DNA from 2 places in the Paenibacillus sp. Y930 genome. Region 2 is predicted to be linked to the other one. Evidence: a T-box and tRNA genes for the amino acid it is inferred to sense, from the RefSeq annotation. Region 2 holds a T-box; the other holds one or more tRNA genes.
The links. The T-box of region 2 lies ahead of metG (methionine--tRNA ligase). A T-box ahead of a tRNA ligase gene usually reads a tRNA of that ligase, here a tRNA-Met.
Positions count from the first base shown of each region.

Region 1 (15,186 bases), on a different contig from region 2:
CACCTTGCTTCTACAAAGTTCCAAACCTCGTCATCTACAGTATTATCCCAAAAATCCATACTTGTCTTAGTCGCTTCTCCAAGATTTTTCAAAGTATCCTTTTCACGCTTCATTTTTAGATATCCAATAAAATCATGTACTTCTGCTGCATCTTGATCTGTGATTTTGTCAATCAAGCGTTTTAATTCTTCACGGTTCACACTCATGGACAACACCACCTTTCAATTCATATTACTATTATACCATTTAGGGCTTGTTTGAAGCACAGGATATTAAGTTTCTTGCAGAAATTAGTGATAGTTTGATTGGTTACATCCTGTATCCCATTACGTGGCACTCTTTGGACGGGTTTCAATATATCCTTGGTTACGATAGATGTCAGAAAAGCAGTAAACCATTCAGTTAGTTTAATCGGCGCAGAACGCTGTTTTGTCATATGAGCACGTTATACCATTACAATGTGTAGATAGATTTTACAATTCCGTTCGTAAAGCTGACATACTGTGTTCCGTATCTCCATACTTCAACTGAAATATTGTTTGAAGTTAACTTAGATGTATCGGAAGGATGTCCCCATGATAGTTCAACTTGTGCTTTGCTCATGCCTATGTTGACCTTTTCAGCTTTAATAAGATTTATTAATAAATTTCGCTAGCGTGCCTTGCTGTTCTTTTTTCACCGTGGCGGCTGTTTCTGCTGAATTAACGAACAGCGTAGCTTTGCCGACGGATATTTTCAATTTATTATTGGACATGAAACATTTCAAAGCAAGTAATCTATAAAGCACATTTAATTTCAAATCACTATATCTGTCTAGGGCAAATTAAATAAACTTACATACATTAGTTTATCTTGATATAAGGTGGTGTTCTTGATGAAACACAAAAAGACTTTAGTTGTGCGCCTGAGACCTGGCCAAAGATTACTTGTAATTGCGAAAAGACATCGTCGCCATCATTCCTAGATAGTATTAAATTCTGCATACAAAAAACTTGACGCCAACATAACGTCAAGTTTTTTTGTTTGAGTGCATCACTTAAAATACGCTCAACTCCATTATTTATGGCTTACCTAGTAATCAAGCACACGAAGTGCTAACGTAATAGCATCCGCACGAGTAGCTACTTTATCAGGACCAAATGTATTATTGCTGTATCCTACCACCAAACCATACTTAACTGCTGTAGCAACATAAGCTCTTGCATAAGCAGGAATGTTAGATGCATCGGCGAAAGTTAACTCATCCTCTGAGACAAGCTCTAGACCCAATGCTTTAACAATCATTACTGCTGCTTCTGTACGTGTAATGTCACCAGTTGGACGGAATGTGTTATCGTTATAGCCTGTTAGTATACCCGCCTCTACTGCTTGCTGAATATACTCTTTAGCCCATCCTTGAATTTTATCTGCATCAGTAAATTTCACTTCACCTTTTGCAGCTTCAAGTTTCATTGCGCGAACTAGAATAGCTGTGAACTCAGCACGATTAACTTCTTGATTCGGCTTGAATGAACCATCACTATAACCATTTACAAGTTTTAATGATACAGCGCGTTCGATCGCCGCTTTTGTTAAGGCTCAGGTGCTGTAGGATTGTTATGCTCATGAATTGCAGCTTGCAAAGCTGTCAAAGTAGTTTGCATTGTCGCTAACTTAGTAATATATGTATTAGCAGCTTCTGCATTTGCAATCGCTGACTCAAACGCCGTTGAGCGATCCGTTAGCGTCTCTGCTGCTGCAATAGCACTAATCAATTGAGCTTTCGTATTATCAATATCATTGCCAATAACTACTGTTACTTCATGAGAAGATAACGATCCTCCAGGAGTAATTTTATATTTTGTTGTTGCTGTAAATTGATCAGTAAGATCTTTCAACTCATATCTTTTCACAATTGTGTCAGCATTTTCAATAACCATTGTTTCTGGATCGTTATTAATAATAAACTCTAATGCAAAAGACTTAGTCATTTCTACTTCTAAAAATTGTGTACCATTATTTACAACAATGTAAGGATTCTTGAAAAATTCGTGTGCTGCTGATAATGTAGCATCTTCACCCTCTTTTACAAAATGAATAACTGTTGCTGTTTTGGTTTCTGTCGGTTCCTCTGCATACACAGGCATTGCAGATACCAATAAAGCAATGATAAGTACCGCTGATAAATGTTTATACCATCTGAATTTCATAATTAACCTTCTCCTTTAAATTCCTAATCTCGAAATAATGATTATCATTCTCAATATGATCTCAAAAAAATATTAGCAGTGAGCGCTGCTAATTCGGTGTATTGATAATAATTATCATCCTCAGTGAATATATCCCATAAGCTCCCCTCTCGTCAATAGTATTTTTAATAAAAATAGGTAACGCTATCATTTGTCAACCTTTATACATATTTTGATATTTTTCTTTTACTTCCATATAAACTCCACTGACAAATTCATTTATCTCTATTAAATGCCACTCTACAAGGAATAATTCATTTCTAATCCATGCCCTTGAATCTAAAACATCGAAATAACAAAAAACCCCCTTCAAGCTTAGCTTGAAGGGGGTTGGATTATTCAATGAATTTGCTACATAATAGAGTGAATCTAATAAATTAAATGGTGCCGAGAACCGGAATCGAACCGGTACGGTAGTCACCTACCGCAGGATTTTAAGTCCTGTGCGTCTGCCAGTTCCGCCACCCCGGCGTAGTACTATGTATACAATATTCAATTGAAAAATCAGTTAACCTAGGAAATAATGGTGCCGAGAACCGGAATCGAACCGGTACGGTAGTCACCTACCGCAGGATTTTAAGTCCTGTGCGTCTGCCAATTCCGCCACCCCGGCAAGGGTATGTAGCTAATGGTGGGCCCTGAGGGACTCGAACCCCCGACAAATCGGTTATGAGCCGACTGCTCTAACCAGCTGAACTAAGGGCCCTTAATAATATAATGATAACTCATTATGTCCAAAGGTTGGTTGCGGGGACAGGACTTGAACCTGTGACCTTCGGGTTATGAGCCCGACGAGCTGCCAACTGCTCCACCCCGCGTCATTGCTATTTCAAACGTTATCGCAACGGCGACATGTATTAATATACAACATTCAAACATATTACGTCAAGCATTTTTTAATATTTTTATTTATTTTTTATTTTCACCACTTTTATTCATAAAAATTACCAGTATTAATAGGTTTACACTACTATATACCTATGCACTATATTAATCCCCTTGAATTATTCAATAAATATTTCACTCCATATCTTCCCTTTAACGATTTGAATATTTCTATTTCCTGAGGGCAATCAAGACCATACATCCAATAATCATTTTCCATTCGCTGTACAACACAACTTGCTTGAAACTTTGATTCATATAATCTAATCCAATATATCCACATCTATTGTTACCTCCCAAAACTTTTCGTAACTCCTTGATAGACTTCCTAGTAACGAAAAGTTACTTCGGAAGCATTAGCCAAAGATAACGATAGATTACCCATTTTACACAAAATCATTCCAATTAATAAAAATAATGTAACAAGATAAGAAAAAATCCCCTTATCGCTAACAATGTTAAGTTCTAAGTATCGAACTTTCTACACATCGTCGACGATAAGGGGATTACTCTTTATTCTTCCTTTAGCTGAATCTGCGGTGATCTAATCGTAATCTTCTCACCATCAAACTCCATTAATACTTTATCTTTAATATCCATTGCCTTCAAATATTCTTTTGGAACTTGAAGACGACCAACTTTATCAACAACCACATAAGCAACATGCTCATTTTGTGAGGTATGCGCTGATAACGATACAAAGCCTTCACCATGCGATCCGATCTCTGGGTTATGCTTCACAAATTCCGTACTCGTTAAGCCGTCTCTAATCGCAACAACGCGGTCAACTTGACTGGCTAAGGTCATATCATGGGTAACGATAACGATCGTGACACCGATCTCCTTATTCAGCCTACGAAAAATATTCATAATCATATCAGATGTCGCAGTGTCAACCGATCCTGTAGGCTCATCTGCTAGTAGCAGCTCTGGACGATTAGATAACGATATCGCAATCGCCACACGCTGCTGCTCACCGCCTGAGAGCTGATGCAATTTATTATGCATCCGGTGCTTCAAACCAACCCATTCTAGAAGCTGCGTCGCATACGTACGATCCAACTTTCCAGAAAGCATCATTGGCATTTCAACGTTTTCAAGAGCTGTCAAATACGGCAATAGGTTTCGAGCATTGTTTTGCCAAATAAAACCTACCGTATCCCGCTTATAGCTTACACGCTCTTCCTCAGTCATTTTCAACAGATCCCAAGGACCCACTTTAACTTGCCCTGCAGAAGGACGATCTAAGCCACCTAGCGTATTTAAGAGCGTTGATTTACCACTACCACTATTACCGATAATAGCCATCAATTCGCCCTTCTCAACGGTTAGGTTCAAGCCTTGTAGAGCGACAACTTCCAAATCGTCAGTTTTATATATTTTTACTAATCCTTCACAATAGATCATGAATTATCGCTCCTCTCCCATTTTCACAGCTTGATGTACTTTAAGCTTTTTGATATGAAGGAGTAAGAACCCGGCACCAATTAACATCATCACAAGCACGACTAGCATTAATTGATTCGTATCGCTAGCTTGGAAGATAACACGGAATGGTGGAACCATTTCCGAGGCGTTGTCCGCCGATTGTAAAAATGGTAAGAAGATGTAGCTGACAACTTTACCAATACCAAAACCGAGTCCAATTGCAAGTCCTGCCGTTAATATTTGCTCAATCAGCAACATACTAGTTAACTGTGACTTCGAAAGCCCCATCGCACGTAACACACCAAATTGAACGACACGACCAGACAAATTGAAGAACCAGTATAATAGATAGCCTGCTAAAGTAACCGCAATCGTAACGAGGAATCCAAGACTTAATATACCGAATACGCCACCTCTAGTCGGTAACTTCGATTGAATAATTAGATCATTACGTACATCTTTAACGGTAACTACGTCTAATTTCGAAGCGGCTAGATGATCAAGCAACGGAGCAACAAGCGCATCCGGCTCCATCTTCACCCATACTTCATAAGGAATTAGCGGTAATTGATCATATATATAGTCCAAGTTAGCAATTAAGAACGGTTCACTATCTGGATATAAATTAGGCCAGAATGGAACGATGCCTTGCACTGTAAAATCTAATGTTCCATCTGTGAAACTTACTGAAATGAGATCGCCTAATTTCAATTGATATTTTTCAGCAATGTTTTCTGGTATTAGAGCACCATGCTCAGCCAATCCAAGGTATGACAAGTAATACGCCGGATCATAATCATACAAATCGTCTCCGAACCAAGCTACATCATAGAAATCTTTATTATCAATTCCCATAATTGTACCTTTCCCAACCGTCTTACCTGATACAATAATATTATTTTTGGACTGAAGTACTCTTGTAGCAGCTTCTACGCCAGGACTAGTTCGGAATACTTCGAACGGTGGTTCTGTATAGAGTAACTTCTGTGGTTGGTTATTATTTCCATTACCTCCACCATTTCCTCCGTTGCTGCCACCGCCGCCATTGCCTCCACCGTTTCCGCCGTTATTACCACCATTATTCCCGCCATTGTTATTGCCATCATCAGGTTTCTTCGTAGGAATCTTTTCAGGAATTCCGCCCCAATTCGTATGAACAATAACATCAGCACCATTTTTATACAGCGTTCGCTCCGTTGAGTTCAAGTCTATCGTACGAGCAGCCGAAGCATTATACACACCTAAGCCGATCGTTAAAATAAGCAATGTCATCAATGGATAGTAGCCTTTAGAAGAACGAGATAATTGTGTTAACGTCAAGTAAGATGATACAGGTAAATACCTTTTACCTAGCCAATTGCATAGTGCTATTATCCACGGGAAAATTCGCAGACATAGCAATCCAAGCGCAAAAATTGCTATTGCAGGTACAAAGAATAAAAACGGTTGAATTTGCATTTGATCACTTGATACGCCTGAATTAACAGTAAGTAATTGACGTTCATTGAACAAATACCAACCATAGATTGTAACGAGTACTAATATAATATCCAAATACCATTTTTGCCAAAATGGCTTTTTGTCAGATCGAGCCAAATCTTGTTTGTAACTAACGATGGAGGCTCTTGCGTACTGTACCGCTGGAATAATTGTTGCTAAAAGAGCGATAACAACAGCTATAACTCCGGCAATAATCGTTTCTACAGAGAATCCAATCGTAATCGACTTACGATTGACAAAGGATAAAAATCCATCTGCTGATCCAATACTTTTGGACATAAACCATCCAATCAATGGACCGATAACAAGAGCGATCAAACCAAGCATTATACTCTCGACGACATACATGCCGACAATTTGCCTTGTTCCTGCACCTCTACTACGAAGGACAGCAATATCACTGCGTTGTTTATCTAGCGATTGTCTTGCATTCATCATAATGAAATAAATAACCATTGCTAGCATTGGCGCAGCTAAAGTAAATAGCATCGTTTGTAATTCATTACTTTGCGCTCGGAAAGCTTTCAATGTTTCGGCGAATGATTGCTCTACTTTCGTATCTTTAAGTCGTTGGTACAACTCAATATCTAGACGATTTAAAGTAGAAGCCAGTTCATTAATTTGACTACTTTTAATTTGTGAAAGATCGAATGAATAATACCAAGATGCAGACTGCAAGAAAATATTTTGTTTTTTCAGTAGTTCTTCTTGAAACAACGTTTCATTAACAAACAGTGTTCCAAATTGCGATTCTACCCCTTGAGCCCAGTACGCATCAGAAATGTCTGTTGGCGATACAATACCAACAATTTGCACAACGATTTGTTTACTATTATCAGCACGATAATAGAATAGATCGCCAACATGCACATCATTACGATACATGCCTTCTTCAATCATTACCGCTTCCAGTACGCCTTTATCGGTAAGCTTGTCACTGAACCATTGTCCTTGTACAAGTTCATTATGTTCCTGTAAACCACTCATCGATTGAATATTTAAGGAACGTGTGCGACTCGCATCTACTTTATCAGGAAAGACTGGAGTAACATTACTTGGACGTATTCCATATTGTTGCACGAAGGTATCAAACGGGAAACCTATCGTTTTGGGAATATCATCCTTAATATATTGCTCTACAGAGAGCAATCCATCCATATTATTGCCATTTGCAGGTACGCCTTGATATTTCATCATTAAAGATCCTGCAGGCTTACTTTCACTATCTACCTTCAATTGTTGTGCAATGACGCGTTTCAAAGCTCCATCTGCATACATTGGAATACTTGTGGCAAATGCGACAGCAACAATAAGTCCTAACAAAGTACTTAATGTTAGCCAACGAGTATTCCACATTTTACGGAAAATAAAGCGAAAGAAGGGTACACCCATATCTTATCTCCCTACTACTTTCTGACCAGGCGTTAAGCCTTGTAAAATTTCGACATCAGTAGCAGTCTGCTGTCCGACTTCTACATCTACTTCACTTTTTTGCCCTTTTTCATCCACTACTTGAACATAAGTACGGTTACCTATGCTTCTTAGTGTAGATGGTGGGATGACAATAGCATTTTCTGTACGACTAGTGATGACGTTAATAGAAGCAGTTAGACCGCGAGCCGCTCCCGCAGGTAATTTATCAATCTGTACAATCATATAATCCTCGATACGATCAATTTCACCTGCTGCACCGCCTGATCCGTTCCCACCACCAGATGAATCAGTAGCTTTAGTAGGAAGTTGTTTCACTTTTCCTTTAATTGAACCACCGTTACTAATAGAAACCGTAGCTTCCATACCAATAGCAACTTTTTCTTGCTCTGTTTTTGTTAATTTCGCGCCTGGAACAAGCATTGTTGTATTGGCTACAATGGCAATCGGAGCATAAGCTTTAATAAGATCGCCTTTTTTTGCAGTTAGCGATACGATCGTGCCTGAGAATGGTGCTGTAATGACACCTTTTTCAATTTCCACCGCCATATCGTCTAGCTTTTGTCTTTTTTCTTCAAATGCAATACGTTGCGCCTCATACTCTGATTGATCCATCTCATCTCTTGAACGTAGCAATTCCTTCATCGCTAGTTCATCGCGTTGAAAAGCGAGTTTATCTAGACGTAAAGTTTTTTGCAGTTCACTTACATCAAGCTCTGCAATGACTTGTCCAGCAGTAACTGTATCACCTGTCTTCACGTGCACATCTTTTACATTAAGATCACCTTTAGTGAAATACATCGTTTCTTCTTCTAATGAAATAATTCTACCAATAACTGTTACCTTTGTTTCTAATGTTTTCGTAGCAACTGTATGCTCTGGCTTTTGCGAGATTTTCGGAGGAATAATATCAGGTATAACTTCCTCTTCTTTTTCATTCGGTAATAGACTACAACCACTTAATAATAGTGCTAAAATAACCATTGATATACTTGCTTTACGAGATAAATTTGCCATCCACCATTTCATAAACATGGTCTGCAACCTCCAAAATTGTAGGATCATGTGTCGTCATACATATCGAAATTTGTTCATACTTAATAATGCTTTGAAATAACGCCATTACTTGTGCGGACATCGCAGTATCCAATTCAGCAGTAGGCTCATCTGCAAGTAATAGAATCGGACGATGTGCAATAGATTTTGCTATAGCAACACGTTGTTGTTCACCACCCGATAATTCATACGGGCGGTGATGCATACGTTTTTCAAGTCCAACAAGTGTTAAGCATTCTTCAACGCGCTCTTTCCATTCTTTTTTGGGCCGATTCGCCATCCGCAAAGAAAGTTCAACATTTTCATAAGCAGATAATAAAGGCATTAATGCAAACGCTTGAAAAATAAACCCCATTTCATTGCGTCGTATTAATGTCCTTGCCTTATCGCTTAGCGTATCGAACGGTTTACCATTGAAATCAATACTCCCTTTGCTTGGCGTATCTAATCCGCCAAGACTGTTCAACAAAGTCGTTTTACCTGAGCCTGATCTTCCTTTTAACATAACAAGCTGTTGACGTTCAACTGTCATATTAAGTCCCTTTAACACATGAAGATCTTTGCCACCCACTTGAAAGATCCGTTCCATCTCTCGCACTTGTAATAGTGGAGTGTGACTAGGCTCGACATCATTTTCTTGAATATGTAACTGTTCATTCATATAATCTCATGACACCCCTCACACTTATTCTATATTAGAGACGTTTAATAGTTGGAAAAGGTTACAACTTTTAAATTATTTTCTGAAAATTTTCTAATAACATTGAAATATCATTATAACATTCATTGCTCTCATGTAATCAACTAAAATAGACATTATCATTTCATTACTGCTGAAACGATAATGTCTACTATATATTCGCTTTATGTTCAAACATCATTGCTGTCGTTTAATTGTTGTAAGCTTGAGGATTAGCTCTCCATGATTGAAGTGCTGCTACATCATCTTGAGCAATTTCACCAGTGGCAACAGCTTGTTCAATTAATGCAGAATAATTGGAAATGGTTTGCAGTGGAATCCCTGCTTCCGCAAACGCATCAATAGCCGATTGGAACTGATACGTAAAGATAGCCAATACTGCAAGTGGCACTGCTCCAGCTTCACGAACAGCAAGTGCTGCTTTCAATGAGCTACCACCAGTAGAAATCAAATCCTCGATAACGACGACCTTTTGGCCCGGTAGTACGCGACCTTCGATTTGATTTTGCTTACCATGTCCTTTAGCTTTATCACGAATATAAGCCATTGGTAAGTTCATTTTTTGTGCGACCCATGCAGCATGCGGAATACCTGCTGTTGAAGTACCAGCAATCACTTCAGCGTCAGGGTACATTTCATTAATTAATGCTACAAAACCATCTGCTACTTTTTCACGAATTTCAGGATAAGTCATCGTAAGACGATTATCGCAATAAATAGGTGACTTTATGCCAGACGTCCATGTGAATGGATCATTCGGACGAAGCGCTACTGCTTTTATTTCTAATAATGATGCAGCAATATCTTTTGCAAGCTGTTCCAATGATACTTTACTCATATGAGATTAACTCCTCAATAATAGATTCAATTGCTAACCGCGGATCAGTTGCAGCTGTTATCGGACGACCGATAACCATGTAGTCAGTCCCTTGTCGTAATGCTTCACTAGGCGTCATAATGCGAGATTGATCATTCAGTGCTGCTCCTAATGGACGAATACCAGGTGTAATCGTTTGGAATGCTTGTCCACAAGCATTTTTAATCGCAATAACTTCTGATGGTGATGCAACAACGCCATCTAACCCTGCTAATTGTGTTAACTTCGCATATGAAAGTACTGCAGCTTCAACCGTACCAGTAATTCCGATCTCACCATTCATAACTTGCTGACTAGTACTAGTTAAATGTGTTACGGCGATTACCGTTGGACGGTTCTGACTAGAGCTTGCTTGCTGTACACCTTCAAGCGCAGCCTCCATCATAGCGCGACCACCTGCAGCATGTACGTTGAACATATCAACGCCTAGCGCAGTAATACTCGTTGCTCCACCTTTGACAGTGTTAGGAATATCATGCATTTTCAAGTCTAAAAATACGCGGAAGCCACGATTTTTAAGCCCTTCTACAAAAGTGGGGCCTGCAGCGTAGTATAGCTGCATGCCCACTTTCATATAGCAAGGAATTCCGTTCAATTGCTGAATTAACTGCTCCGCAGCAGTTGCACTTGAATAATCAAGTGCAACCATAATTTTCGAAGCCGCCTCTGCTTTTGTAAGTGACATACCTTGCCCTCCTAAAACTTTTTGTTTACTTCATGAAAATACTACTTAGTAACAAAAAGTTACTTCGGAAGCATAAAAATTTATTGTTATCTACTTGATGATGCTTCCTGATAACAAAAAGTTACTTCGGAAGCATCATCTAAAATTTTTCGTTTACTTCTGTGGAGATACTGGCATAGCACTAGAAGTGAAGTTAATAGTTTGCATCATTGTAAGTAATGCTCTTACTGTATCAAGTGACGTCATACATACTACCCCATTCTCAACTGCTTCACGACGAATACGGAAGCCGTCACGTTCTGGAGTTTTGCCCTTCGTAAGTGTATTTACTACGAATTGAGCATGTCCTTCACGGATATGGTCAAGAATATTTGGAGCACCTTCACTTAATTTATTAACTCGCTCTACATATAACCCTGCTGCTTCTAGCGCATCTGCAGTACCACCAGTTGCCATTAATTTGTAGCCTATATTTGCAAAACCACGCATTAATTCAACTGTTTCTTGCTTATCTTTATCCGCTACTGTTACAAGAATTGTACCAGAGTTAGGAATTTTCATACCTGCACCAATAAGTCCTTTGTACAATGCTTTTGCAAATTGTACGTCGCGCCCCATTACTTCACCTGTAGATTTCATCTCAGGCGTTAATGTAGGGTCAACACGACGAAGTTTCGCGAATGAGAATACTGGAACTTTAACCGATACATGATCATCTTCAGGCCATAAACCATCTACATAACCAAGATCAGCAAGTCTTTCATTCAAGATTGCACGAGTTGCCAGATTCGCCATCGGCAGATTTGTTACTTTACTTAAGAATGGTACTGTACGAGAAGAACGTGGGTTAACCTCGATTACATATACTTTCTCTTCGTGAATAACAAACTGGATGTTAACAAGTCCGATAACTTTAAGCGCTTTTGAGATTTTAATCGTAATATCTACGATTTGTTGCTTAATATCGTCAGATAATGATTGCGGAGGATATACAGCAATCGAGTCACCGGAGTGAACACCTGCGCGCTCCACATGCTCCATAATACCTGGGATAAGTACCGTTTCGCCATCACAGATTGCATCAACTTCAGCTTCTTTACCAAGCATATAACGGTCGATCAATACTGGATGTTCAGGGTTGATCTTCACAGCTACTTCCATATAGCTTAACAGTTCTGCATCAGAATATACGATTTCCATTGCACGTCCACCAAGTACATACGATGGTCTTACAAGAACCGGGTAACCGATAACTTGAGCTGTAGCTACTGCTTCACCAACAGTCGTAACCGTTTTACCATCTGGTTGCGCAATATCTAAGCTACGAAGTAACGCTTCGAATTTCTTACGATCTTCCGCTGCATCGATACTTTCAAGGCTAGAACCAAGAATTTTCACGCCAGCTTTAGAAAGTGGAGCAGCAAGGTTAATCGCTGTTTGACCACCGAACTGAACGATTACACCGATTGGTTGCTCTTGTTCGATAACGTTCATTACGTCCTCGAAGAATAATGGCTCAAAGTATAGACGATCAGATGTACTGAAGTCAGTCGATACCGTTTCAGGGTTGTTATTAATAATAACTGCTTCGTAGCCTGCATTTTGAATAGCCCATACAGCATGAACAGTTGAGTAATCGAACTCAATACCTTGACCGATACGAATTGGTCCAGAACCTAGTACAAGGATTTTTTCTTTCGTTGTATCCGTTACTTCATTTTCTACCTCGTATGTGGAGTAGTAATATGGTGTAACTGCTTCAAATTCTGCAGCACAAGTGTCCACCATTTTATAAACTGGAATCATACCTTGCGACTTACGATATGCACGAATATCATCTTCATTCGTGTAAGCAGCATTTGGGAATCCTTCTTGACGAATTTCAGCAATTGAGCGGTCAGAGAAACCTTTACGTTTCGCTTCATATAATAACTCTTCTGTAAGTTCAGCTGATGTACGAATGATATCTTCAAATTTCACGATACCTTCGATTTTATCAAGGAACCACCAGTCGATACTAGTTAGATCTTGAATTTCTTGCAGTGCATAACCACGACGGAATGCTTCAGCAACTAGGAACATACGCTCATCATCAGGCTTATTAAGGCGAGTACGTAATACATCTTCAGAAAGATCAACTGATTCTTTCAAATGAATACGGTGCGCACCGATTTCCAATGAACGTACTGCTTTATGAATAGATTCTTCGAATGTACGACCAATCGCCATGACTTCGCCAGTTGCTTTCATTTGCGTACCAAGTTTGCGGTTCGCATCAACGAATTTATCAAATGGCCAACGAGGAATTTTTGATACGATATAGTCAAGAGCAGGCTCGAACATTGCATAAGTTTGACCAGTAACTGGGTTAACGAGTTCATCAAGAGTATAACCAACCGCAATTTTCGCAGCCATTTTTGCAATGGGGTAGCCCGTTGCCTTAGAAGCAAGCGCTGATGAACGAGATACACGCGGGTTAACCTCAATTACATAATATTGATAACTGAACGGATCAAGCGCAAACTGTACGTTACAGCCACCTTCGATATTCAAAGCGCGAATGATTTTCAATGATGCTGAACGAAGCATTTGATATTCGCGATCAGACAATGTTTGAGACGGCGCAACTACGATAGAGTCACCAGTATGAACACCAACTGGATCGAAGTTTTCCATGTTGCAGACAACGATACAGTTATCGTTAGCATCACGCATAACCTCGTATTCTACTTCCTTCATACCAGCAATTGATTTCTCAATTAGACATTGATTGATTGGAGAGTAACGAATACCTGAAGCAACAATTTCACGAAGTTCTTCTTCATCATCACAAATTCCGCCGCCTGTACCACCTAATGTGTAAGCAGGACGAACGATAATCGGATAGCCAATGGAGTTAGCAAAAGTAACTGCAGCCTCAACTGTCGTTACAATATCACTATCTGGAACCGGTTGGTCAAGCTCACGCATTAAATCACGGAACAAGTCACGATCTTCTGCTTTTTCAATGGCTGAAAGCTGAGTTCCAAGCAATTGAACATTTTCTTGCTCAAGCACGCCAGCACGAGCCAGCTCAACTGCCATATTTAGTCCCGTTTGTCCGCCAAGTGTTGGCAGCAAACCATCTGGACGTTCTTGACGAATAATTTGAGATACAAAGTCAAGCGTAATTGGTTCGATGTAAACTTTATCAGCCATATTTGTATCAGTCATAATTGTTGCAGGGTTACTGTTGATTAAAACAACTTCATAACCCTCTTCTTTCAATGCTTGACATGCTTGGGTACCCGCATAGTCAAATTCCGCCGCTTGTCCGATAACGATAGGACCAGAGCCAATTACAAGGATTTTTTTAAGTTTATTATTTTTAGGCATTTTGTAATTCTCCTCTCAACATTTCCGACAATATAGCTTGACGAGGTTTTTGCGGATTTTCTTGCTTATGGTTGCGAATCATTTCAATAAATTGATCAAATAGGTAACCGGAATCCTCTGGACCTGGAGCCGCCTCTGGGTGATACTGTACTGAGAATGCTGGGAACGTTTTATGTTTCAAGCCTTCAATTGTTTTATCGTTGTTGTTGATATGTGTCACGATTAGATCAGTAGCTTTGATTGATTCATCCGTTACTGTATAACCATGGTTTTGCGATGTAATATAGCAACGATTTGTTGCTAATTCTTTCACTGGATGATTACCACCACGGTGACCAAATTTCAATTTTTCTGTATCTGCACCGCATGCAAGAGCAAACAGTTGATGACCAAGACAAATTCCGAACATCGGGAATTCACCAAGTAGTTGTTTAATTGTTTCCGCAATATGAAGATTATCTTTCGGATCCCCAGGACCATTCGACAATTGAATGCCATCTGGTGCAAGGCGACGGATTTCATCAGCCGTTGTGTCGTGAGGAACAACTACGATATCGCAATTACGTTTGGACAATTCGCGAATAATTCCACTTTTAGAACCACAGTCAATTAACACAATACGCTCTTTATTACCTGGATTTGTGTACACATATTCTGTGGAAGTACGCGCTACCTGATCTTGGATTGATGGTGTTGCTTTCAAACGTTCTAGAAGTTCTTCAACATGCTCATTACCCGTTGTAATAACACCCTTCATCGATCCCAATTGACGAATTTTACGAGTCAACATACGAGTATCGATATCAGAGATACCAGGAATTTCATATTCTTTCAAAAGATCACCTAAAGAATATTGTGCACGCCAGTTACTTGGAATTGGTTCATAACGACGAACTGCTAAGCCGTGAATAAAGGGGCGAATTCCTTCGAAATCATCACGAGTAATACCGTAGTTACCAATTAATGGGTAAGTCATTGTGACAATTTGTCCACAGTAAGACGGGTCAGTAATAAGCTCCTG
Region 1 covers NZ_JBXCIX010000001.1:529,678-544,863, forward strand. Annotated here, with positions in the region: gene AC1TO5_RS02600 (DUF2281 domain-containing protein) at 1-206, opposite strand, end outside; gene AC1TO5_RS02605 (hypothetical protein) at 454-603, opposite strand; gene AC1TO5_RS02610 (hypothetical protein) at 626-754, opposite strand; gene AC1TO5_RS02615 (S-layer homology domain-containing protein) at 1,072-1,452, opposite strand; partial or broken gene AC1TO5_RS02620 (S-layer homology domain-containing protein) at 1,486-1,560, opposite strand; gene AC1TO5_RS02625 (hypothetical protein) at 1,572-2,189, opposite strand; tRNA gene AC1TO5_RS02630 (tRNA-Leu) at 2,611-2,699, opposite strand; tRNA gene AC1TO5_RS02635 (tRNA-Leu) at 2,753-2,841, opposite strand; tRNA gene AC1TO5_RS02640 (tRNA-Ile) at 2,858-2,934, opposite strand; tRNA gene AC1TO5_RS02645 (tRNA-Met) at 2,971-3,046, opposite strand; gene AC1TO5_RS02650 (hypothetical protein) at 3,214-3,396, opposite strand; gene AC1TO5_RS02655 (ABC transporter ATP-binding protein) at 3,627-4,520, opposite strand; gene AC1TO5_RS02660 (ABC transporter permease) at 4,524-7,433, opposite strand; gene AC1TO5_RS02665 (efflux RND transporter periplasmic adaptor subunit) at 7,437-8,507, opposite strand; gene AC1TO5_RS02670 (ABC transporter ATP-binding protein) at 8,470-9,189, opposite strand; gene pyrE (orotate phosphoribosyltransferase) at 9,419-10,066, opposite strand; gene pyrF (orotidine-5'-phosphate decarboxylase) at 10,059-10,790, opposite strand; gene carB (carbamoyl-phosphate synthase large subunit) at 10,944-14,165, opposite strand; gene carA (glutamine-hydrolyzing carbamoyl-phosphate synthase small subunit) at 14,158-15,186, opposite strand, start outside.
Region 1: it encodes a tRNA-Met, which carries the amino acid that the T-box ahead of metG (methionine--tRNA ligase) is inferred to sense. The anticodon was not compared.

Region 2 (15,186 bases):
TAATGTTTCTACTTTTAATTGATCAAAATGATATTCAATTTTATCAACATGAAAAATTGGAGGGGTATTAGAGCTAGGATTTTGTTTTTGAACTGCTAGTTGTTGCTCAAGTTGGGATATTGTTGCTTGTAATGTATCAATCGTATCTTGTTGTTCTTGCAGTCGTTGTTCGATACGGAACGCCCATTGTTGCCATGGGTTCAACTGCGAAGATGACGAAGATTCAGAGTTATACATCGTAGATCCAGCCCTTCTATAATTGAATTGTTATTATCCTGGATTGGGAAGTGGGACAAGAAAAGGTGTAAATTGATCCATGGGAGACATCCCATCAGGTCCTGTTGATGGAAGTAATGATTGTGTAGATACATGAGAAATAGCAGAAATAGCTCCTGAAGTACCAATTTGAAAAACGGAGCTATTCGAAAGCGTCTCAATATGAATACTATGAATGTTAATTTGTTGCTGTACCGTTAACATAGCGATCACAATACTCCACTGACATTGTCTACAAGATCATTATCTAATGAATTGGTAGCACTTAGTCCCGTATTAGAATTTGCTAAACTACCTGTTAAGAAAGAACCAGCGCCAGCATAGGTTTTGGAAGAGCTAGAAGGTGATACTTGAACAGCATCACCGAACTGTACGATTCCACTAGAGCCGTTACTAACTACATTTACAAAGCCAACGATTGATGGCATGAACTCACCTACTTCACTGTTTATTGTAGTTTATGCATTATAAGCCTAAGCGTTCCTTGTAGCGGAAGTTCAAAAAGCGGACTTTGATAACGATGATCGCCTTCGTAGTTTATTCGACGTCGAATATGAAGCGAACTTGGAAAGTACGGTTCGCGTGTACCAAACATGTACACTTGCGCTTCCGCCTTTCACAAGTAGCGCTCCATCTTCTCGGTTCTGAAAGCCCGCTTTTTGAACTTTGATTTGAAGAGGTAGTGCAAAAATCAGACTTTGATAACGATGATCGGCTTCGTAGTTTATTCGACGTCGAAAAAGTCCTTGATCAGTTAATAACGAGTAGCCTACTTGTTAGCTGGTGCATAAGCTAATCTATACATGAAATAGATGAGGTGGGATTATTGAAAAATTGGGATGATTTCGAGAAGTGGTTTAGCAATGCTAATTTTCCGAAAAATCTGGAGAGCCTAAGGGAAATTCCAGTGGTCGATAATTGGATTAATCAGATTAAGCAAGCAACGGGTACTCCAGCAAAAAAAAACGAATATGGATCCAAAAGTAGCTATCAGATAAAAGAAGGAAAAGAGTCGCTTGAAGTGATTTTTCAACTTCCGATAGGATATGATCAAGATGAAATTATACTCTATGTTAGGGAAGACTTTGTGAAAATAGAAGGGCTGCCAGATCAGCATATTGAATTGATTAAGCTGCCAAAATTAGTGAAATCTAGAGAGTGTAAAGCAAAAATTGAAGAAGATCAGCTAATTATTCGATTGACGAAACGACCAAGACCAATAAAATTTTATCGACATTATATAACAAACTAGCTAATAATCTCGCGATCTAGTATAATGTCTAATGATTACGATTAGATCGTGAAGGAGTGTCCACCGTGTCAGTAGTAAATGTAAGCGATGTTTCTGCGGATTTATTTATAATTGCCATTATTTTTATTTTACTTATTTTTGGCTTGTTGAGCTTTGGGATTTTACAAATGTTTCAACAAAGATTCCGTTTGGGTTGGTACAATTTTGCCGGTGCTCTAGTTAGTTTTATTGTGCTAATGATTATTCTTAATATTTGGTACTTATAGCAACTGGAGGTGTCAGCATGTATTGGCAAGTCATATGGTTCGGTGTTAATCTATTGTTCGTCGCTTCGCTTATTACGACGTTATTTCTTCACCGATCTGTCTCGATGGCTCGTCTAGGGCGAGCGCCGGAGACCAAGATTCGACAGTTGACATTGATTCGTAATTTGTTATGGGGATTAACAGCAGTGTTTTTCGTAAGTATGAGTGGTGCCTTTGTGGCAGATATGTATTATAACGGGTAGAATACGAAGCTCTCTTTATACAAGGGGGCTTTTCTCAATACATGATAATAATATAGTTGTTGGGAGGTCAATTGATGCAAACATTTGATGAAATCGTTACGCTTATGTCAGCTAGAGGTTTACGAGTAACAGATCAGCGTAAAACATTAGCGAAGCTATTCTCAGAATCGGTAAGCTACTTGTCTCCGAAAGATGTATACGATCATATGGGGAAAACGTATACAGGACTTAGCTTTGATACGGTCTATCGAAACCTTCGCGTTATGGAGGAGCTAGGTGTATTAGAACAAGTGATGTTCGAAGAAGGCGTGAAGTTCAAAATTCATTGTCGTGCGCATGATCATCACCATCATATGATTTGTCTTGGCTGCGGAAAAACATATCCGATTAAATTTTGTCCAATGGATCAAACAGATGTTCCGACTGATTTTAAAGTGATAAGGCATAAATTCGAAGTATTCGGTCATTGTAAGGCTTGTGCTGAGGAAGAGCAAATTCAAGGCGGCGAATAATAATGAGTATCGGTCATGTTATGAAATCAATCGTTAAGGCTCCTATTAAATTTTACCGCTTATTCATCTCGCCACATAAGCCACCGACTTGCCGATTTCATCCGACGTGCTCAGCCTATGGTCTTGAAGCGATTGAAAAGCATGGTCCGTTCAAAGGAACATGGTTAATGATTAAGCGTATTAGTAAATGCCACCCGTTTCATCAAGGTGGTATCGATTATGTACCTGAACCTAAACCGAAGAACAAATAGCGTCACTTGACATTGGCGTCTACATTTTTTATATTAGAGATATATCATTTAATGAAAGTTCAATAAGGTTCAATGAGAGTTCAAAAAGTGGGCTTTCAGAACCGAGAAGATGGAGCTAATTTTAGAAAGGCGGAAGCGCAAGTGTACATGATTACGTACACGCGAACCGTACTTTCCAAATTCGCTTCATATTCGACGCCGACTATGCTACTTCAGCATATACATCGTTATCAAAGTCTGCTTTTTGAACTACCTATACAGTAATAGCCAGTGAAGAGATGAGTACAATACCCTTCCTTTGTAGAGAGTACGGCGCTTGGTGGAAGCCGACATGCTGAAGGTGTTGGAATATGGTCTTGGAGGCTCCTTGTTCGAGCGGATAACGTGAGGGCGAGGCGTATGTCTGCGATAAAGATATTGCCAGTTGGCAATCTAAGAAGCAAGACGAGCGCGATTTTTGCAAGTCTTGGAATTTGGGTGGTACCACGTGAGCTTAGCTCTCGTCCCATGTTGGACGAGAGTTTTTTGCGTTCAGAGGAAGTTCAAAATCGCTGACTGTGATCACGCGGTAATGCTCCGTAGTTGATTCGGCGGCGAATATGCCCGCTTATTGTACAATAATATATTAATTTAGGAGAGTGGTTACATGTCCAGCAACAACAGCTTCTATATCACAACACCAATTTACTATCCGAGTGATAAGTTACATATCGGTCATGCCTACACAACAGTAGCGGGAGACGCTACAGCACGTTATAAACGTCTACGTGGCTATGATGTATGGTATTTGACGGGTACAGATGAGCATGGTCAAAAAATCGAACGAAACGCTTTGAAAAATGGTAAAACTCCGATTGAATTTGTTGATGAAATTGTTCATGGAATTCAACAGTTATGGGCTAAGCTAGAAATTTCCAATGATGATTTTATTCGTACAACAGAAGAGCGTCATAAAGTCGTTGTTGAAAAGCTATTCAAGAAATTACTCGATCAAGATGATATTTACAAAGGATCATATGAAGGCTGGTACTGTACACCATGTGAGTCTTATTTCTTAGAAAATAAATTAGTCAACGGAAACTGTCCTGATTGTAGTCGTCCGGTGGAATTACTGAAAGAAGAAAGCTATTTCTTCCGCATGAGCAAATATGCAGATCGTTTGCTGCAATATTATGAAGATCATCCAACGTTCATTCAGCCAGAATCACGTCGTAATGAAATGATCAACAACTTTATTAAGCCTGGTCTAGAAGATCTAGCCGTATCGCGTACATCATTCGATTGGGGTATTAAAGTTCCAGGAGATCCAAAGCATGTGATCTATGTATGGATTGATGCTTTGTCCAACTATATTACAGCTATTGGTTATGGTGATGATACGAAAAAAGATATGTTTGAGAAATATTGGGCTGCAGATGTGCATCTTGTTGGGAAAGAAATTGTACGCTTCCATACGATTTACTGGCCGATTATGTTAATGGCATTAGATTTACCGCTGCCGAAAAAGGTATTTGCACATGGTTGGTTATTGACGAAGGAAGGTAAAATGTCAAAATCTAAAGGGACAGTTATTGATCCTGTTATCCTTATCGATCGTTATGGTCTAGATGCACTTCGTTATTACTTGCTACGTGAAGTGCCATTCGGTTCTGATGGTGAATTTACACCGAATAACTTTATCGAACGTATTAACTTCGATCTTGCCAATGATCTAGGTAATCTGTTGAATCGTACCATTGCGATGATCGATAAATATTTCGCAGGAAATATTCCAACAGACTTTGGTGTGACTTCTACATTTGATGAAGAACTTGAAAGCTATGCGCTATCTACGCTGAAGCAAGTAGAGGAAGCAATGGATAATATGGAGTTCTCTGTAGCGCTAACTGCGATCTGGAAATTTGTAAGTCGCACGAATAAATATATCGATGAGACTCAACCATGGGCATTGGCGAAAGATCCGGCAGAAGCTACTAAGCTAGCTTCCGTTATGGGTCATCTAGCGGAATCTCTTCGTTCGATTAGCATTATGATCCAGCCATTCTTAACACATGCACCGCGTCAGATGTGGCAGCAGCTTGGAATTGTTGAAGGTGAATTAACTGCTTGGGATAGCATTGCCATTTATAATAAAATCCCAGCAGGTACGAAAGTAGAGAAAGCTGTTCCTATTTTCCCTCGTCTTGATCTTGAAGAGGAAGTAACATTCATTACTAGCTCTATGAAGGGCGGCAGTGCTACTGTTGAACCTACACCTGCTATTGAAAAACCTGCAGATAGTAAAGAAGAGATCGGAATTGAAGATTTCTCTAAAGTAGAATTACGTGTTGCACAAGTCATTCAAGCGGAACCTGTACCAAAGGCTGATAAATTGTTGAAATTGCAGCTTGATCTAGGTTACGAGCAACGACAAGTCGTATCCGGTATTGCTAAGTTTTATAAACCAGAAGATCTTGTTGGCAAAAAAGTTATTTGTGTAACAAACTTGAAGCCGGTGAAATTGCGCGGAGAACTATCTCAAGGAATGATCCTTGCAGCTTCTGTAGATGATCAACTGACGTTAACAAGGGTTCCAGACAGTATGCCTAATGGTGCAATTGTGAAATAATAAAGTGTATGAAAGAGCTGTTTATTGCTAATGATGGCAATAAACAGCTCTTTTTTTGTTGGTATGAAAGGGTTGACACTAGTCTATTGAACTACTATAATGAAAAGCGTAATAGTAATGATTACTATTAAGGGTTGCTATTAACAAAAAGCATTTATAGGAGATTATTACATGATTAATACAATGAACAAGCGTTTAAGTACAATTGTTGCTATTATTGCAATGATTGTTATGATTACAGGTTGCGGTAATGATACAAAGTCAACGAACGCAACAAAAGACTCTTCACAAATTCAAGTGGTAACTAGCTTTTATCCTATTTATTACTTAACGAAAGAAATTGGTGGAGAGCATGTAGATGTTACTAATCTCATTGCAACGGGTGTAGAACCACATGATTGGACACCTAAGAGTAAAGATCTTATTACAGCTTCCAATGCAGATCTTCTACTTTATCATGGAGCAGGACTTGAAACATGGATTGAAAATTTTCAGCAAGGGCTGGAATCTGATAGTGGAGTTACTGTAAAAGAAGTTAGTGCAGGCATGACGTTGATAGATACAGCTGACGAGGAAGCTGAGCACGATGCTACGACAGAAGAATCACATGACCATGAGCACGATGCTACGACAGAAGAATCACATGACCATGAGCATGACGCCACAACAGAAGATGCGCACGATCATGAGCATGATGCTGCATCCGAAGAAGCACACGACCATCAGGAAGAAACCACTGAAGATGAAGGACATACTCATAGCCACACGACTGATCCACATACATGGGTGTCACCCAAATCGGCATTAATTCTTGCGAGTAATATTAAAGCAAGTCTAGTGAAGGTTGATCCAGACCACGCCGCACAGTATGAAGAAAACTATAATATTATTGTGGAAAAACTAACAACTATTGATCAACAATATACCGAAGCGTTATCTAATCTTACAAAACGTACAATTGTTGTATCACATCAGTCATTTGGCTATGTTGCACGCGATTATAATTTAGAGCAAATATCAATTATGGGCCTTAGTCCTAATGCGGAGCCTAGAGCACAAGATATTCTTGAAATTACTAAGACAGTTAAGGCGAACGGTGTGAAATATATATTCTTTGAAGAACTAGTCTCGGATAATTTAGCGAAAATGCTTGCATCCGAAGCAAAAGTTGATACTATGGTACTATATTCTCTAGAAGGACTAACGACAAGGCAAGAAAAGGCTGGCGAAGATTACATTAGTTTAATGGAGCTGAACTTGCAAAATTTAGTTCAAGCATTACAATAGTAGTATTGGATTGGCTGCGGAGCTTAATAAGCTCCGTTTTGCTGTCTTACAGTTAAATGAAAAGTTTTAGGAGGAAATGATGGCTACACAAATAGATGCTACATGCCACCGTGATGTTATTACAGTTGATTCGGTATCGTTCTCCTATCAGCAACGGGAAATATTGAAAGATGTTAGCTTTAGTGTGAAAGAGCGAGATTTCATTGGCTTAATCGGAACGAATGGAGCGGGTAAAACAACGACACTGCGCATGATTGTTGGCTTGTTAAAACCAACATCTGGCGAAGTGAAATTATTTGGTCAGCCGCTTTCACAATTCAAGGCATGGGAGAAAATTGGTTATGTACCGCAAAAAAATTCGCTCAATCCTTTGTTCCCTGCTACTGTTCGCGAAGTAGTACTTTCAGGACTAGTTGGAAAGCGTAAATGGTTTGGGAGAAATTCGAAGGAAGATTACATAAAATGTGATGATGCTCTGATGGCAATGGGCGTAGAGGATTTGGCGGATAAAAAAATTGGTCAATTATCGGGTGGACAACAGCAACGTGTATTTCTAGCACGCGCACTTATTAACAATCCTTCCTTGTTAATTCTCGATGAGCCGACGGTTGGGATCGATGCCGAGACCCAAGAGAGTTTCTTCCATATGATCAAGCATATGCATCAGCATCATAATATGACGTTCTTAATGGTGTCTCACGATATGGAAATGATCAAAGGATATCTTGGAGAGAAACCAGCAGCAAGCTCTGGTAAGCTGAATTTCTATGTGCGACATTCTCATGAAACTCAAGACTGTGTGGAGCAAAATTTAGCACATAGCTTGCGGCATTTGCGCACTCAATTGGAAAGTAAGAAAGAAGGAAAATAGATTGGATATTTTGATGAGTGGATTTTTCCAACGTGCACTAATTGGGGGAATACTAATCGGTATAACGGCTCCATTGATGGGAATATTTCTAGTATTGCGTCGCTTATCGATGATTGGCGATACATTGTCTCATGCAGCTATTGCTGGGGTGGCGCTAGGATTTGTTATTGGGAAGTCTCCGATTCTATTCGGATTGATCTTTGCACTAATAGCTTCATTTGCGATTGAGAAACTTAGAAAATCATATAAGTCGTATGCAGAGTTGTCACTTGCCATTATTATGTCTGGTGGAATCGCGTTAGCATCGATCTTCTTTACACTAGGTCGCGACTTGAATATGGACCCTAATAGCTTCTTATTCGGCTTCATCTATACATTAAATTCGAGTGACCTATGGCTGATATTTGGTGTAACGGTTGTTGTGCTATTCATAATCGGTAAACATATGCATGGACTGTTTCTACTTACATTTGATGAGGAAGCTGCATCAGTTAGTGGTGTCCCTGTAAGTTTTTATAATATACTTATTAGCGTAATGACTGCATTAGTTATAAGTGTTTCTATTAAAATTGTCGGAGGATTGCTTGTTTCAGCTTTATTAACGATTCCTGCTGCATGTAGTTTACTACTTGCTCGAAGCTTCCGACAAAGTATATTTATCGTTGTATTAATCGGTGAGCTCGCAGTCATTATCGGTCTATTAGTTGCTGGTGTATGGAATTTGGCAGCAGGAGGTACCATTGTTCTTGTATTAATTGCCTTCTTATTATTAATTTTGCTAGGTAAAAATTTATTGTTAAGAAGTAGATTATAAGCAGAAGAGGTGACTAGAAGTGAGTGAAATTTCGATTTGGGTAGCGTTTGGTATAGGGTTTATATCATTTATTTCTCCTTGTTGTTTGCCATTGTATCCATCGTATTTATCCTACATAACGGGTATTTCAGTAGCAGAGCTGAAAGAAAATGAGATGGGATCTAAAAAGAGATGGCTTATGATGAGTCATACATTCTTTTTTATACTTGGTTTTAGTACGGTGTACTATGCATTAGGCTACGGTACGAATGCGTTTAGTGAAGTTTTATACGATTATAATCAAGTCATTCGCCAAGTTTCAGCAGTTCTTATTATCATTATGGGACTATTTCTACTCGGTATTTTTCAGCCGCAATTATTAATGAAGGATAAGCGGTTCAATCTTATCCCTAAGAAAAGTAGCTATGTTAGCTCATTTATATTTGGAATAGGCTTTTCAGCAGGATGGACACCTTGTATTGGTCCGGCACTAGCAGCTATTCTATCAATGGCTGCTGCGGAGCCAGGTACATGGTTCAAGTTGACTACAGCGTACTCTTTAGGTTTTGCGATTCCATTCTTCATACTTGCCTTTTTCTTAGGCTCGTCGAGATGGATATTGAAATATTCTAGTCAAGTTATGAAAATAGGTGGTGCCGTTATGATCGTAATGGGTATTCTCTTATTTACTGATCAGATGACGGAGATTACAATTTGGCTTAATATGATGACACCAGAGTGGTTGAAATTCTAATCTGATCAAGTAATGGACAAAAGGTTGCAGGCTTCCTATGAAAAAGTGTATCATAGTACGAGTGACACCAAGGCTAAACTGGTGATGAAGTAATGTAAGGGGGTTCTTCAATGCCGACTCCGAGCATGGAAGACTACTTGGAAAGAATTTATAAGCTAATGGAAGAAAAGGGATATGCTAGAGTCTCAGATATTGCGGAAGGCTTGTCTGTACATCCGTCTTCTGTAACGAAAATGATTCAAAAGCTAGATAAAGATAATTATTTAATCTATGAAAAATATCGTGGATTGATCCTTACACCCAAAGGTAAAAAAATGGGCAAACGCTTGATGGAACGCCATGAATTACTTGAGGAATTTCTAAAGACGATTGGTGTAAAAGAAGAAAATATATATGCTGATGTTGAAGGTATTGAACATCATTTGAGCTCTGATTCGATTACTTGTATCGAGACTCTAGTAGAATATTTCCGCAGAGACCCTGCTCGTATGGAACAATATAAGCAGCTAAGAGCTGAGCTGGATAATGAAGAATAATAGAGTGGAAAAAGGTTGTTCGAAGGTCATTGGAAAATGATTTTGAACATATTAGAAAGTAAAAAATTTTTTTTGGGGGGGGGGGAGCCGATGGCTTTCCCCTTTTTAAGTCTAATGTTTTGTGACGACTGTCTCAAAAGAGGTTATTGCGCTTCGAGTAGTAGGAATCTTAGTATCTGTAGCGTCAAAATTGATGTTACAGAGTTAGAATATCTCGATTAGTGTATCTGTAGCGCCAAAATTGATGTTACAGAGTTAGGGTATCTCGATTAGTGTAGTTGTAGCGCCGAAACAGATATTACGGACTTTGGTGGGTGACGTAGGTAGAAAAGTAAGTGTATCCTAGAATTAGATATTTATGATATTATATTTCTAAGTATTCTATGATACAATGTTTTCAAGTATATTGTGATGAAGCACATCCTGTACTCCAATTTGGGGTACGGGATTTTTTTGTTTTTGAAAACTTTTGTGAGGTGATGGGAGTGAAGTTCGAAGAGGTGCATGAAGCTTGGCTATCTCAGCACATGAAGAAAAGGTCGGGAGAAAGTAAGGATAGATTGAAGCGAGGACATAGTCATGGCGAAAAATTGTTTTTGACTAAAATTTGGTGGCCGTTATTTGGTACATTGGAGGATATGCATCCAGAGTACGAAGTTGCAGATTGGCGGGGATCGAAGTTTTATATTGATTTACTATATTGGAAAAATGATATCCGTATTGCTTTTGAAATAAAAGGCTATGGGCCTCATGTGGAACAAACTGATCGAACGAAATATCGGCGAGAGCTCGGTAGAGAGTTGTTTTTACATGGAATGGGGTTTACAGTAATTTCAATTGCATATGATGAACTTGAGATTAATAGCGAGTTAGTCAAATCTATGGTTAAACTTATTGTTCATTCTCGTGTTGAAAATGTAAAACGTAAAAGTGGGACATATTGTAAAGTGGAGCGAGATATTATTAAATTAGAAATTCAACAAAATGGAATTCATTCATCCAATTGATGTTATTCGTGTATTGGAAATCAGTCAAGGGACTGCATGTAAATATCTTAGACAGCTTGTTGTCAAAGAAATCCTTCGTCCTTATAATGAGAAAGCATTACATCGAGTGAAAAAGTATGAATTAATTGGTTCAATGTTGGGTGACTACTGAGTATATTAGAAAAGTTGCATGAGAATGTCAGTAGCGTCGAATGGTATCGGGACTAAAGACGCTATGCTAATGGACAGGAGAGTGTGTACTACTTCCAAAGTAACAGTAAAAGACAAGGCTTTCTTTTTGGATTATTTGTAAAATTATGGGTATCCGTGTTATAATTTATGTATAACATTTGCTAGGGGGATGCACTATGGCGATAAGGAAAGATTTTGGTTATGGAACGTTTGCTTTAGTTCTACTGCTTTTTGGATTTTTAATGAACTGGAATTTTGGCAATGACTTTATTGTAAGCCATTCTCTATTTAATATACTTGGACTAGATATATACTCAAATGGAACAGATGGTTTTCACTATCCTTTTTTAGCTTCAATACCATTTTGGTTAGCTGCAGTATTAATATCTAAAAGGAACTACAATGATTTTGGTGCAGTCTTGGGAGAGAATATTGGTATGCTTATGCTTTCTATAAGCGTAATTGTTATGTTAATCTTTCTAGTACTCCCTATTTGGTTTGAGATTTATTGAGAATTACAAAGCCAAAGCATTGATAGTCTAATCTTGCCACTTATCGGAGGGCAGATCTTAAGTCAATTCAGCATTCATAACCGCTATATCGAGCTTCTGCCTACGGCATGCATTATGATGTAATATAACGGCTTCTGTGTCCGTTCGGGTGAAGTTTTGATCTCGTCAAGCACTGATTACTGTGGTGAACCGTGATGATATATACAAAAGGAAAGGGAATGAGTTCGGCTTCAACCGATCTCATTCCCTTTTTCGTTACACACATAAATTTAGTAGCGTCGCTAATGTCGCACATCAGTGAAAGCGCGGTGTATCGTTATCGTCTCTGCCACCTTCAATAACTTTGAAAGGAACAGATTTTGAACGAGGACGATCTTTTTTTGGTTTGCTTTGCTTAGTTGTAGAAGCACTACTCCGATAATAAGTCGCTTGTTTATCCTTGCGATTGAAAGATGGAGGACGCTTAATCAAGTAGAAGACTACGCCGAAAATAACTAATGGAATGATAACCATTAATGCATTCTCAGCGAGCGTTACGCCGATGCCGAGTACTAATAAAGCAAATATGATTAGAGTACTGAACCAATGACGGAACTTCATTCAGTGATGCTCCCTTCACTTTATTTTGTAGGTGTAGTTCCTTGAGCAATCTTGTTGTCTAATTCTAGCATACGATTAAATGAAGCAATTGATACTTCAACTTGATCATCTTTTGGTTCTTTTGTAGTTAAAAGTTGTAACCATAGTCCCGGATACCCAAGGAAACGTAATATAGGTATTTCACGAACGGAATTGGTTAAGCGAAGTACTTCATATGAAACACCAAGCACAACTGGCAGTAGTGCAAGACGAATCCAAATTCGTTCCCAGAGCGAATCCCATGTAAACATAGGCATGGAGTAAATGACTACTCCGACGATTACGGTGAAAATAATAAAGCTAGAACCACAACGGTAATGTAGTCGTGTATATTTCTGTACATTATCTACAGTAAGCGGTACGCCTGATTCATAGGCAGTAATAACTTTATGTTCCGCACCATGATATTGGAAAAGACGCTTAATCATAGGTGTTAATGAGAGAAAGTATAAGTATGCAAGTAATAATATAATTTTAATAAGTCCTTCTAACATCGTATGTCCAACTTTGCTTTCAAACATATTTTGGAAAATGAACTGTTCTACTATAACAGGAACGACGGTGAATACAAATTTACCGAAAATAAAAGAAAGCACACCAATTGCAGCAACACTAAGCACCATGCCAAGACTGAATTTCCCTTCACTTTTGGCTGCTTTAGCGCGTTCCTTCTCTTTTTCTTCTTCGGTCATTTCATCCATTTGATCTTCTGCAAAAGCATCCGCAGAATAATTTAGATGCTGAGACCCTTTTGCACTCGATTCAACAATACCAACGACTCCGCGTAAAAAAGGAATCTTCTTTAGATTTTGAACCCAACTTGTATACGTTCTAGGAACCTCTAAATATTCTATTTCTTTATTTTTACGACGAACTGCAGTTACATTTACATGTTTCCCTTGAAACATTACGCCTTCAATGACGGCTTGTCCGCCATAAATACTACGAGATTTATCTGACAAAAAAAAGTCTCCTTCCTATGCTACAATCTATTGTTCTATTGTACTTGATTTTATTCGATATTGCCAACGACTTACGAATGGGCGATGAAGGACTGGCAAACGGTAAATCGTCCATGTTTACATTAACGAACGATTAAGAATAGTTGGAATTATCCATACTAGAACAAGAGAACTTTAGGAGGCTAGTATGATGAACAATATTTTTCGGAATTTCAAGAGAACAGGTGTAACTAAGCCATTGGCATATGCTGTATATATTGGCTTCTTTGCTGGTTTGTTTTGGAGTTGTATACGAATGATTAGTTATTATTGCAATTTCACTAAGGAACCAGTATCGTTTCTCATAAGCAATTGGTTACATGAAGAGCAAATTACAACTGGATTTGGTCAAACGTTAGGAAGTCTTTCATTTATTGCATTTTCAATAGTAGCAAGTGTTGTATATATGTGGCTTTTTCGTAATCGGCAAGGAGCTTGGCCAGGAATATGGTATGGCTTAGGTTGGTGGGGCATTCTCTTTGGGCTTGGACCTATCATTGGAATTACACATATTCAAACGGGTGTAGGATTTACATTAGCTATGACTGATTTATGCTTATTTGTAGTATGGGGATTGTTCATCGGTTATTCCATTGCATTCGAATTTACAGAGGAAGCTTCACGTGAGCCTGCTCAAACAACGTAATTAACTAAGTTGGACTTCTCAACATGCTCGTTTTTGTGGTAAAATATCAAAGGCTCAATGTATGAGCTATTGAGGGCAATTTGGGAGGTGCAACATATGCATCGTATTGACGTGTTAAATGGACCGAATCTGAATATGCTTGGTATTCGTGAACCTGGTGTATATGGAGAACTATCTCTTTCGGCTATTGAGCAAATGATTTCCGAAAAAGCTTCGCAGCTTGGGGTGCAAGTTACTTTCTTCCAAAGTAATCATGAAGGTGCAATGATTGATCGTATTCATGCAGCATATGGGAATTTGGATGGAATTATTATTAACCCAGGGGCATGGACACACTATAGTTATGCTATACGTGATGCGCTAAGTACCGTTTCACTACCAGTTGTAGAAGTTCATATTTCAAATATACATAAGAGAGAAGAATTCAGACATCATTCAGTAGTTGCACCGGTCGCTATAGGGCAAATCGCCGGCTTCGGCCCGCTTGGCTACACGATGGGCTTAGAGGCGCTAGTCGCGCAATTGTCTCAACATAATGGTTGAGCTACTTTAATGAATGTTGAAAGAAGGTATTGACTATGACAAACCCAAGAACATCCCAGCTTCATTCTCTATTAGAGGAGAAGCAATTAGAAGCAATCATCATCGATAGCCCAATTAATCGACGTTACCTTAGTGGATTTACAGGCTCAGCAGGTACATTATTATTGACGACATCGGCGTCATATTTGTTAACGGACTTCCGTTATCGTACTCAAGCAGCAGAGCAGGCAACCGGCTATCAAGTACTTGAGTATACGTCACAACCAATGGCTGAAATTAAAGTTTTGCTACAAAAGCTTGGTCTACACAAAGTTGGATTTGAACAAGAACATATTACATTTGCCCAATACAAGCAATGGGAAAATGAACTAACTGATATTGAACTCGTTCCAACCTCTGCACTCGTTGAACAAATTCGTATGATAAAAGAGCCAGCTGAGCTTCAAATTATTCAAGAAGCAGCTGATCTTGCCGATCGTACCTTTGCTCATATATTGAATTACATTAAACCAGGCGTTCGGGAGCTGGATATCGCTCTAGAGATAGAGATGTTTATGCGCTCCAATGGTGCAACGAGTTCATCTTTTGATACGATTGTTGCTTCTGGTGAACGTTCATCATTACCGCATGGTATTGCCAGTGAGCGAATTATCGGTAATAATGAATTTGTTAAATTAGATTTTGGTGCTTACTATAAAGGCTACTGCTCAGATATTACAAGAACAGTTGTTGTTGGTAAGGCTACCGAAAAACATCTTGAAATATACAACATCGTACTTGAAGCACAATTGAACGCACTAGCTAATATTATGCCAGGTGTGACAGGTGTACAAGGGGATGCATTTGCTCGAGATGTTATTACAAAGTACGGATATGGTGAGCTGTTCGGACATGGTACAGGACATGGCATCGGGATGGAAATTCACGAAGCACCTAGACTATCACGCTTCAGCGATACAATATTAACACCTGGCATGACGGTTACAGTTGAGCCTGGTATTTACATCCCTGGTTTTGGC
Region 2 covers NZ_JBXCIX010000004.1:267,257-282,442, forward strand. Annotated here, with positions in the region: gene gerPC (spore germination protein GerPC) at 1-237, opposite strand, end outside; gene AC1TO5_RS13545 (spore germination protein GerPB) at 271-480, opposite strand; gene AC1TO5_RS13550 (spore germination protein) at 486-704, opposite strand; gene AC1TO5_RS13555 (Hsp20/alpha crystallin family protein) at 1,103-1,528, shown strand; gene AC1TO5_RS13560 (hypothetical protein) at 1,594-1,794, shown strand; gene AC1TO5_RS13565 (hypothetical protein) at 1,812-2,036, shown strand; gene AC1TO5_RS13570 (Fur family transcriptional regulator) at 2,111-2,548, shown strand; gene yidD (membrane protein insertion efficiency factor YidD) at 2,551-2,799, shown strand; T-box leader at 3,061-3,310, shown strand; gene metG (methionine--tRNA ligase) at 3,446-5,407, shown strand; gene AC1TO5_RS13585 (metal ABC transporter solute-binding protein, Zn/Mn family) at 5,579-6,694, shown strand; gene AC1TO5_RS13590 (metal ABC transporter ATP-binding protein) at 6,774-7,565, shown strand; gene AC1TO5_RS13595 (metal ABC transporter permease) at 7,567-8,379, shown strand; gene AC1TO5_RS13600 (cytochrome c biogenesis CcdA family protein) at 8,399-9,112, shown strand; gene mntR (transcriptional regulator MntR) at 9,223-9,648, shown strand; gene AC1TO5_RS13610 (hypothetical protein) at 10,134-10,655, shown strand; gene AC1TO5_RS13615 (hypothetical protein) at 10,633-10,806, shown strand; gene AC1TO5_RS13620 (hypothetical protein) at 11,003-11,338, shown strand; gene AC1TO5_RS13625 (hypothetical protein) at 11,633-11,938, opposite strand; gene AC1TO5_RS13630 (DUF1385 domain-containing protein) at 11,959-12,939, opposite strand; gene AC1TO5_RS13635 (YqhR family membrane protein) at 13,127-13,624, shown strand; gene aroQ (type II 3-dehydroquinate dehydratase) at 13,721-14,167, shown strand; gene AC1TO5_RS13645 (M24 family metallopeptidase) at 14,203-15,186, shown strand, end outside.